DNA from 3 places in the Lacticaseibacillus pantheris DSM 15945 genome. Region 3 is predicted to be linked to each of the others. Evidence: predicted binding sites of a transcription regulator. Region 3 holds the regulator's gene; each other region holds the start of a gene.
The links. The regulator NrdR, encoded in region 3, represses ribonucleotide reductase genes. The targets are predictions, from matches to a motif close to ACACNATATATNGTGT.
Positions count from the first base shown of each region.

Region 1: the regulator NrdR is predicted to act here: its motif matches at 1,622-1,637, upstream of nrdH (glutaredoxin-like protein NrdH).
Region 2: the regulator NrdR is predicted to act here: its motif matches at 1,524-1,539, upstream of nrdJ (ribonucleoside-triphosphate reductase, adenosylcobalamin-dependent).

Region 1 is NZ_BCVS01000012.1:975-4,256, reverse strand. Features, by position in the region: gene LPA02S_RS02595 (class Ib ribonucleoside-diphosphate reductase assembly flavoprotein NrdI) at 1-364, opposite strand, end outside; gene nrdF (class 1b ribonucleoside-diphosphate reductase subunit beta) at 364-1,392, opposite strand; gene nrdH (glutaredoxin-like protein NrdH) at 1,707-1,937, shown strand; gene nrdE (class 1b ribonucleoside-diphosphate reductase subunit alpha) at 1,991-3,282, shown strand, end outside.
Region 2 is NZ_BCVS01000049.1:1,828-5,109, reverse strand. Features, by position in the region: gene nrdJ (ribonucleoside-triphosphate reductase, adenosylcobalamin-dependent) at 1-1,481, opposite strand, end outside; gene LPA02S_RS06550 (aldo/keto reductase) at 1,895-2,737, shown strand; gene LPA02S_RS06545 (S9 family peptidase) at 2,899-3,282, opposite strand, start outside.
Region 3 is NZ_BCVS01000074.1:2,496-5,777, forward strand. Features, by position in the region: gene polA (DNA polymerase I) at 1-367, shown strand, start outside; gene mutM (DNA-formamidopyrimidine glycosylase) at 400-1,245, shown strand; gene coaE (dephospho-CoA kinase) at 1,264-1,872, shown strand; gene nrdR (transcriptional regulator NrdR) at 1,957-2,430, shown strand; gene LPA02S_RS08225 (DnaD domain protein) at 2,563-3,282, shown strand, end outside.

The DNA.
Region 1 (3,282 bases), on a different contig from region 3:
GGTTGGCGTAGTGCTTGGCCGTCAACCCAAACTGCGCGTTGAAGTTACGGTTGCCACTGCCAACAATCCCAATCAGATTGTCCGTGTTGCCGTCATCCAGCTCGTCGCGGAGGTCCACCGTCAACGTTTCCTGGTAGCCCGTGTGCATCCCGTCCCCACCGTCCAGGTAGGTTGGCACTAAGACAAAGTAGGGGCCAGCATCCAGCACCCGCTCGTCAAACTGCTCCGTGTACTCGTAGAAGTTTACGTCCCGGGAGTCAGCGTCCATGGCCTGTGCCTTGACCGCGTGCTGTTTCAGTAGCTTGGTAAAGGCCCGCGTGTTGCCGCTAATACTGATAAAAACAACGTTAATTGGTGCTGCCATTAGCGATCACCTTTTTTCTTGTCGTCCTGAGCGTCCTCATCCAAACCGATGAGGTAATCGTCGTCATTCATGGCCTCAACCTGACCCAGCAGGTAGCCGTTACCAACTTGGGAGAAGAAGTCGTGGTTGGAAGTAGTGGTGTTGATCCCGTTCATAATGACGGGGTTAACGTCGCTGGCCGTCGTTTCAAAGATGGGTTCCTTACCCAAGTTCATGAGGGCCTTGTTGGCGTTATACTGCACGAAGGTCATCACTTCATCAGTCCAGCCGACCTGGTCGTACACGAGCTTGGCGTAGTTGGTTTCATTATCAAAGAGGTTGTACAACAAGTCGTAAGCCCAGTCGTCCTGTGCTTGCTTCTGGGCGTCAGTCAACTGGTCGTACGTTACCTGGTACTTGTAACCAATATACGTGCCATGCACGGATTCGTCGCGGAGGATTAACTTAATGATTTCGGCGACGTTGTTCAACTTGTTGTTGCCCAAGTAGTACAGCGGCGTGTAGAAACCACTATAGAAGAGGCAGGTTTCAAGGAATACGTTGGCCACCTTTTTGTGCAACGGGTCCGGATCATTGCGGTAGATGTCCACGATGGTCTTGGCCTTGGCCTGCAGGAAGTCCTCAGTGTCCGACCACTGGAAAATTTCGTCAATTTCGTCCGGCGTGTTGAGGGTGGAAAAGATGGTGGAGTAACTCTTAGCGTGGACGGATTCCATGAACTGGATGTTGTTCAGTACGGCGGTTTCGTGGGGTGTCACCACGTTCCGGCGCAATGCCTGCATACCGTCCTGGGACTGAACCGTGTCCAGCAGGGTCAAGCCACCAAAGACGTGACCAACAACCCACTGGTGGTCGGTATCAAGTTCACGCCAGTCATCCATATCGTTGGATACGGGGATACGGGTGTCCAGCCAGAATTGTTCGGTTAACTTTTCCCAAGTTGCCTTGTCGATGGCGTCATTGACGCGGTCCCAGTTAACGGCCTGGTAGTCGTCAGCGTCAGCGAACTTCTTTACTAAATCAGTCAAGTGAAGAACCTCCTTGCGGTGTTGCCGCGAATTGTCATGGTGTACGACGTTACTGTATGTACTGTGCACCGTACTAAATGTGGTATGACTTAGGTTAGCACACAGGATATTGTGTGTAAATGTTAAAAACTTCGGGTGAATGACCCTATATATGGTAGTTGGTGGGTCGGATAAAATATTTTTTGCGGCCGGTAATGGCGTAGGACCGGCCTTTTCAAGGAATTACAGAACACAAGATGTGGTATTGTGGTTGACCCTCCACACTAGATTGGGTATGATAATGACATACTTACGAAATCAAAGGACTGATGAATATGCGCAATGTTACTTTATTTACCAAAAATGGTTGTCCTCGCTGCCGTATGACGAAGCGGTTCTTGGACGAACACAACATCAATTATACCGAACACAACATCAATGAGGAGCCTGAATACGTTAATTACTTAAAAAATCAGGGCTTCAAGATGACGCCGGTACTCGAAGCGGACGGCATGGAGGCCATCACTGGTTTTCGTCCAGACGTTTTAAAGCAGTTGGCTGTTTAAGACGGCCAGCTGTTTTTTTATCCCCTTGGTGATTGCATGAAAGTAGGTACAATATGTCACTTAAATCAATCTCTCCAGAGCACGTTTCGTACTACAAACTAAATAACGAAATCAACATTCCCGTTGACGGACAAATTCCGCTGAATAAGGACAAGGAAGCTTTGGCCGCATTCCTGGCTGAAAACGTCCAGCCCAACACGAAGCAATTTGATTCACTGGCCGCAAAGTTGGATTACCTGGTCGCTAACGATTACTACGAATCCGCCTTTTTGGACAAGTACAGCGCCGCGTTTAAGGATGATTTGTACCAGTACTTGCAGGACCAGCACTTTCAGTTTAAGTCCTTCATGGCGGCGTACAAATATTATGCACAGTACGCTTTGAAGACCAATGACGGTGAGCAGTATCTGGAAGACTTTAAGGACCGCGTCTTTGCTAACGCCTTGTACTTCGCTGACGGCAATGAATCCTTGGCGCACGATTTGGCTGAAGAGATGATCCACCAGCGCTACCAGCCAGCAACGCCATCCTTCCTGAATGCAGGGCGCTCGCGTCGTGGTGAGTTGGTGTCCTGTTTCCTATTGCAGGTAACCGACGACATGAACTCAATTGGCCGGGCAATTAATTCCGCGCTTGAGTTGTCTCGTATCGGTGGTGGTGTTGGTCTGACGCTGTCTAACCTGCGTGAGGCTGGAGCACCAATCAAAGGTATTGAGGGAGCGGCTAGCGGCGTCTTGCCAGTCATGAAGTTGCTGGAAGACTCGTTCTCATACTCGAACCAGCTTGGTCAACGGCAGGGTGCCGGTGTGGTTTACCTGAACGTCTTTCACCCAGATATCATTAACTTCTTGGGTGCCAAGAAGGAAAATGCGGACGAAAAGTACCGGGTTAAGACCCTGAGCCTGGGTGTCATTGTTCCGGACAAGTTTTACGACTTGGTGCGTGAAGACGCCGATATGTACTTATTCTCACCATACTCGGTGGAGCGTGAGTACGGTAAGCCATTCTCCTACATTGACATCACTAAGGAGTACGACGCTCTGGTGGCCAACCCAAACATCAAGAAGTACAAGATTCGGGCCCGCAACCTGGAGAACGAAATTTCGCGGCTGCAGCAGGAATCAGGCTACCCGTACATCGTCAACGTGGACACGGCGAACAATGACAACCCAATTGACGGGAAGATCATCATGAGTAACCTGTGTTCGGAGATTATGCAGGTGCAGGAGCCGTCAAAGATTAACAACCAGCAGGGTTATGACGTCATGGGGACGGACGTTTCGTGTAACTTGGGTTCCACGAACATTCCTAACCTGATGAAGGCGAAGCATTTTGGCCGTGCCGT
Region 2 (3,282 bases), on a different contig from region 3:
CCAAAGCGAGTCAAAATCCAGTCCTGAATGCCAGACATCGACACGCCGATGCGCCGATTCTTGTGGATAACATTGCGGGAAATTTCCCAATCGTAATCGCTGAAGGTCACACGCTTAGCGTAACGGGCCGCCAATTCAAAGGCGCGGTGTAAATCCCAATCCTGCTCCTCGGCAATCACCGGGAAAACTTCAAAGAGGTTACATGGCTCACCATTGGCTAGCGAAATCTCACCACAAGGGTTGGTCCCCTCAACCTCCGCGTCAATGCCTTCCTGACGACCGTCCGCCATGCGGCCATAGTTGCGCGACAATTCGAGGTTAACCATCCCCGGTTCGCCATTCTGCGCGATGGCCTGGGCAATCTCCTCGTAGCCAGTAAAGTTACTATCTACCAGCACACTGTTGTTAGACGCCCAACGGTGGTGGTAGAGCTTGTCCTTATCCTGCTTCATCGTGATGAAGTCATGGTCGTCCGCTCCACCCAAAGCAATCTCGGCCGACCGGCGCACGTTACCAGCCACCACCGTTTTGCCGATCAAGTTGCCCATATCAGTACAATCAACCGGGGTGAGGTTCTGCCCCACGCGGGCGTTAATGACATCATTAATGTCAATCATCATCTCGACGAGTGGTGCTGGCCCGGAGGCGGTCCCGCCAAAGCCGTGGATTTTGGCCCCACGCGGACGAATATTAGAAACATCAATCACCACTTCATGGTTGCCCGACGGATTAGCGGACAGGAAGTGACTGTCAATCATGGCCGCGTTGGCAACCACCCAGCCCTCGCGCGTGTCGGGCACCTGGTAGTAGACCTTCCCGTTCATGTCGTTGGCAGCGAGCCACGCAGCTTTGTCCACCGCGCCGGCCTCAAGCGATTCGTCATAGGCACCACTTTGCTTGTCAATGACCACGGTTAAATCAACCGCCTGGTCAACGGCTGGCATCTGGTCGACGTTCTTTTTGGCCACGGAAAAGCCGACCCCGCCGCCCTTCATTAATTGGTCGAATAGGAATGAAAACGGCATTGATGGTACTGGCTGACTGTTGTCCACGTACCACGGCTGAATGTGACTTTGCCCGTATGGTTGTGGCCGCACGGCGACAAACCAGCAGTTATTCAACGCGTCACCATTACGCTTTTGGTAATCCGTACCCGAAATCCACAAGTTCCGCCCACTCGGCGTGGCGGCCAAACCGTACACCAACCGGAATAGGTCCTGGGCCTCCTCCGTTAGCTCGGCGTAGACGGCAGGATCCACGTTGTCGGTGTGGAGCCGTGGGTCCAAATTTATGTTCCCCTCAACCACACGCCGCACGGTTTCGTCCCACTCCTCCGCACGATTCTGCTCGGGCAACCACCGCGCGTAGGTGCGCTTGTACGTCACCCAACCCAATGGTCCCCAATGCGGGGTCACCTCATTCTTAACCTGTTCCACAAAGTCGTCGGTCAATCCGACGCGAATAGAAGTTGCTACATCCATATTGTCGTTCCCCCTATATGTAGTTTTGCTATACTGATTAATATACTACATATTGTGCGTAATGGGACTATTGACTTTTGGCGTAACCATTATTTTCCTAACTGAGATAACAGCGTTGAACAACTCTACAAGCTCCGTAATATCTATTTGGCTAGCGTTGCCCACCGTTAAATTGCGTGTTTAACGACATAGAAATGCAGCGAAAAAAATTTAACACTATTGGACTCCCGAACAAATTCTGATATTTACAACCATATCTAGGCGATGCACTTGCTTATAATCCACCGCACTACCTAATTTATTTCCTCAGAACTAATTTTTCGTAAGTATTTCATCCAATTAGCTTGCATTCCACCTACTAGAAGGTAGTAGTATAGACGTATAATCAATTCCGGTTTTAACAAAGGAGCAACATGCAAAAACAATTTCATTTCGACGATGAACTAGTGGTTAACCGTCTTGGTTATGGCACCATGCAGCTACCAGGCAAAGGAGTGTGGGGCCCCGCAGCGGATCCGCAACGGGCCAGCCAAGTAATTACCACCGCCATTGACCACGGTGTCAACTTTATTGACACGGCCGACTCATACGGTCCGTTATACGCCAACCTTTACCTCCGCGAGGCGCTGCGTCAGCGGCCGGACGCCAAAGTCATGGTGGCAACAAAAGTCGGCTTCACGCGCCAAGGACCGGGTCAGTGGACCGAACTAGGTGACCCGGCGTACTTGCGCCAACAGGTCGAACTCAACCTGTTCACTTTGGGCCTGGACCACATCGACCTCATGCAGCTACACCGAATTGACAGTCGCTACAGCATTGCCGATCAGGTGGGCGTCCTCGCCGATATGCAAAAGGAAGGCAAGATTAAGCACATTGGTCTGAGTCAAGTGTCAGTTGGCCAGCTCAAGACCGCCCAGGCAGTGGCCCCAATCGTGTCCGTCCAGAACCGGTACAACCTGATCGACCGTGCGGATGAGGACGTACTGAACTACGCCGACGAACACCACATTGCCTTTATCCCGTGGTTCCCGTTAGCTACCGGCAGGCTCACTGCTGGCGACACTCTGTCCACCATCGCGGCCAAGTACCAGGCCAGCCCGGCGCAGATTGCCTTGGCATGGTTATTACAACGGTCCGACGTAATCCTGCCAATTCCGGGTACCAGCAACCCCGACCACGCCGTGCAGAACATCGCGGCCGCCGACATCACGTTGAGCGATGGCGACCGGGAGCTGCTTGACCACCTGGCGGACTAAATACAGCGTCGCCTCACCTAACACACACACTGATATCAATTTTGTGTGTTTGTTGGGTGAAGTAACTGAATTACTACTACTTCTACACCAACAAAAAATCCAGCACACGGCGTCACCACACTATGTGGTCACACCGTACGCTGGATTTTTGATCACTATGATTATGCGTGACGCTGGAACCATTCCATGATGGCTTCCATACGCTCAATGCGCAGGTTCGGTAATCCTGAACGGGATAGTTCATGGTTACTCTTCGGGAACCGGACAAACTCCGTCTCCACGCCTTTGAGTTTCAGCGCGTTGTAGAACTGCTCGCCCTGCTCAATTGGGCAACGACGGTCCTCCTCACCGTGCAAAATGAGGATGGGCGACTGCGCCTGGTCAACATATTTCAACGGGCTAAACTGCCACCAGCGGTCAGCGTTTTCTAGGCCGCTTTCCCACTGGTCGTCTAGATTGATGGGCAGGAAGTCCCACCCAATGTCACTCGTGCCAAACATGCTGACCCAATTCGAAATTGACCGGCACGTTGCCACAGCGCGGAA
Region 3 (3,282 bases):
CACCGCGCGCGAGCAGGGCTATGTAGAAACGCTGCTCCACCGGCGGCGCTACCTGCACGACATCCACAGCCGTAACTTTAACCTGCGCAGCTTTGCAGAACGTACCGCTATGAACACCCCCATCCAGGGTAGTGCAGCTGACATTATCAAAGTGGCGATGGTACGGATGCCCGCCGCGGTGAGTGCGGCACACCTGCAGGCCCGTATGCTACTCCAAGTGCATGACGAACTGATCTTTGAGGCGCCTGCTAGCGAGATGGACCGTTTGCGGACGGTGGTTGCAGGCGTGATGGACGCTGCCGTCAAGCTGGACGTACCGCTGAAAGTGGAAACTAATCACGGGCAGACGTGGTTTGACGCCAAGTAGCACGTACTACAGAACGAAAGAGGGATACAATCATGCCAGAATTACCAGAAGTGGAGACGGTTCGGCGCACGTTAACAGGATTGATTAAGGGCAAGCAAATCGTGGCTATCGGGACAAACTGGGAAGCTATCCTACGCGATGGGTTGGATGAAGTCCGTGCCCGGTTGGTTGGCGAAACCTTTACCCGTGTGGATCGTCGTGGTAAATATTTATTGCTCCGGTTGACGGGGGACTGGACGTTAGTGAGCCATTTGCGCATGGAAGGTAAGTACATGTTGGCCACGGACCACGAAATGCCCCACGAGCGGTGGACGCATGTCTGGTTCACCTTTGCCGATGGGTCCGAATTACGCTACATGGATTCGCGTAAATTTGGCCGTATGAACGTGGTGCGTACCGGCACCGAAAACGTCGCTATTAGCGGTCTAGCGTCCATGGGTCCTGAACCCGTGGCGTCGGATTTTACCGTGGACGACTTTGCCGCTAAGCTGGCCAAGCATAAAAAGGCGATTAAGTCCGTGATACTTGACCAGGCCACGGTTGCTGGTGTGGGGAACATCTACGCCGACGAAAGTTTGTGGCGGGCCCGGGTGCACCCCGAACGTCCTGCAAATTCGTTGACTTTGGCCGAGGTTACGCGGCTACATGACGCCATTATTGAAATTATGGCGGAGTCCATCAAGTTACGCGGGACAACGGTCCACTCGTTCGTCGATGCGGCGGGGCAAGTCGGCGGTTTTCAAGACCGGCTGGCTGTGTACGGTCATCAGGGTGAGCCTTGTCCGCGTTGTGGTACCAAAATTGTCAAAATTAAGGTCGGCGGTCGGGGTACGCATTTTTGCCCGCATTGTCAGGTGGCACCCGCAAAGGCGGAGTAGTCAGTGGAGGAATTGGGCATGACGTATAAGTTAGGTATTACTGGCGGTATTGCGACGGGTAAGACGACAGTTGCCAACGATTTTCGCGCGGCGGGGTACCCCGTGATTGATTTAGATGTAATCGCGCGGGCGGTTGCGGCTCCCGGCAGCAAGATTCTGTCGCAGCTCCAGCACGAATTTGGGAGTATGATTATTCAGGGCGACGGCACGCTGAATCGCGGCCTGTTGGGCAAAGTTGTTTTTGGGCACCCACGGCGTTTGTCGAAGCTGAACGCAATTATACAGCCCGCCATTCGCGAACGGTTTGAGGGGGAACTAGCGGAGGCGGTTGCAACGGGAGCTGACTTGGTCGTTGCTGACGTACCCTTACTGTATGAACAGAAGTATGAGGACTACTTTGACGGCGTGGCGGTGGTGACCGTGCCAGCGAAGCAGCAACAGGAACGCCTGGCTGTGCGTGATGGCTTGACCGTTAACGAGGCGTTGGCGCGGATTGACGCACAACTGCCACTAGACGAGAAAGTGGCCCGCGCCGACTTTGCCATCAACACCGACGTTCCCGCCGAATTGCGACGCGTCGAGGTTCAGCAGCTTATTGCGCACATCCTCAACACGCACAAGCTGTGAGTTTTGGTATAATGGTGACAATAGGTATCGTGTGGCGCCGTTCGTGACGTCAACACAGGTCGAATATTCCCTGGGGGTATGAACGTGCAGTGTCCACATTGTCATAAAAATAGCTCACGGGTCGTGGATTCACGGCCAACCGAGGGCGGCGAGGCAATTCGTCGTCGTCGTGAATGCGAAAATTGCGGTTTCCGGTTCACCACCTTTGAACGGGTTGAACAGACACCGCTATTAGTCATCAAGAAAAACGGTACGCGTGAAGAGTTTAGTCGCGAGAAGGTTCTGAAGGGCTTGATTCGTGCGGCGGAGAAGCGGCCGGTCACTATGGAACAGATGCAGCAGATTGTCGAGCAGGTTGAGGCCAAGATTCGGGCGATTGGTGAGAACGAAATTTCGAGCCAAAGTATTGGTGAGTTCGTGATGCAGAAGCTGGCTGATGTCGACGATGTGGCCTACATCCGGTTTGCTAGCGTTTACCGCCAGTTTAAGGATATGTCCGTGTTCATGAATGAATTGCAGGGCATGATGGATAAGGAACACGACGGCGATAAGAAATAGTGGGCGCAAGCGGGGGATGGCTCCGGTTGCGCCCCGCGCGCTTATGGTCGCAAAGTTTGTTGCGCCTCACGGGGGTGCGTGAATTAGGCATCGCCCAGTTAGGCGACAGCTAAGCAAAGGAGGCGGGGGTTCGTGCAACGTCCAGCAAGTTTTCAACCACAAAATGATTATTTAGCGACTCAAGCAACTGAGTACAGTGATGTTGACCGACGGACGTTGACGTACTTATACCAGCCAATCATCGGCCCGGTTGCTACGGCTTTGTATACTAGCCTTTGGGCGGAGAGTACCCGGCACCCCGTGTTCTCCCAGGACCGGCACCCACACACGCGGCTGATGGGGATACTGGGTGTAAGCATTGACGAGCTCTACGATGCCCGCGTGCGGCTAGAGGCTATGCAGCTGGTGCAGACCTTTTCGCAGGTCGATCAGCAGCGGCATTACGTGTATGAAATGCACGCACCAGTTACGCCCGGTGCTTTCTTTGCGGACGATTTACTGGGCATCCTGCTGTTTGATACGGTGGGCGAAGAACGGTATGAAGAGCTGGTGCACGAGTTCGAACTCACACCAGTGCGGAGACAGGATATGCACAACGTGTCCCTGCAGTTTAGCGACGTCTTTAACCTAGTGGCTGCACAAGCCACCCAGCCACCGGCTGCGGTTAGTGCGGCCAAAGACGCGGTAATACCGGCGGGAACTGGCAGTCCGGAAATCGCTGGTGTGCGGTTGGACTGGGATCTGTTGGCTAACCTCGTGGGCAACACCAATATCCAAAGTGGGGCGCTCGCGCAGAATCAGCACGCATTACAGCAGCTGGCGGGATTCTACGGTTTGGACGAACCGACGTTA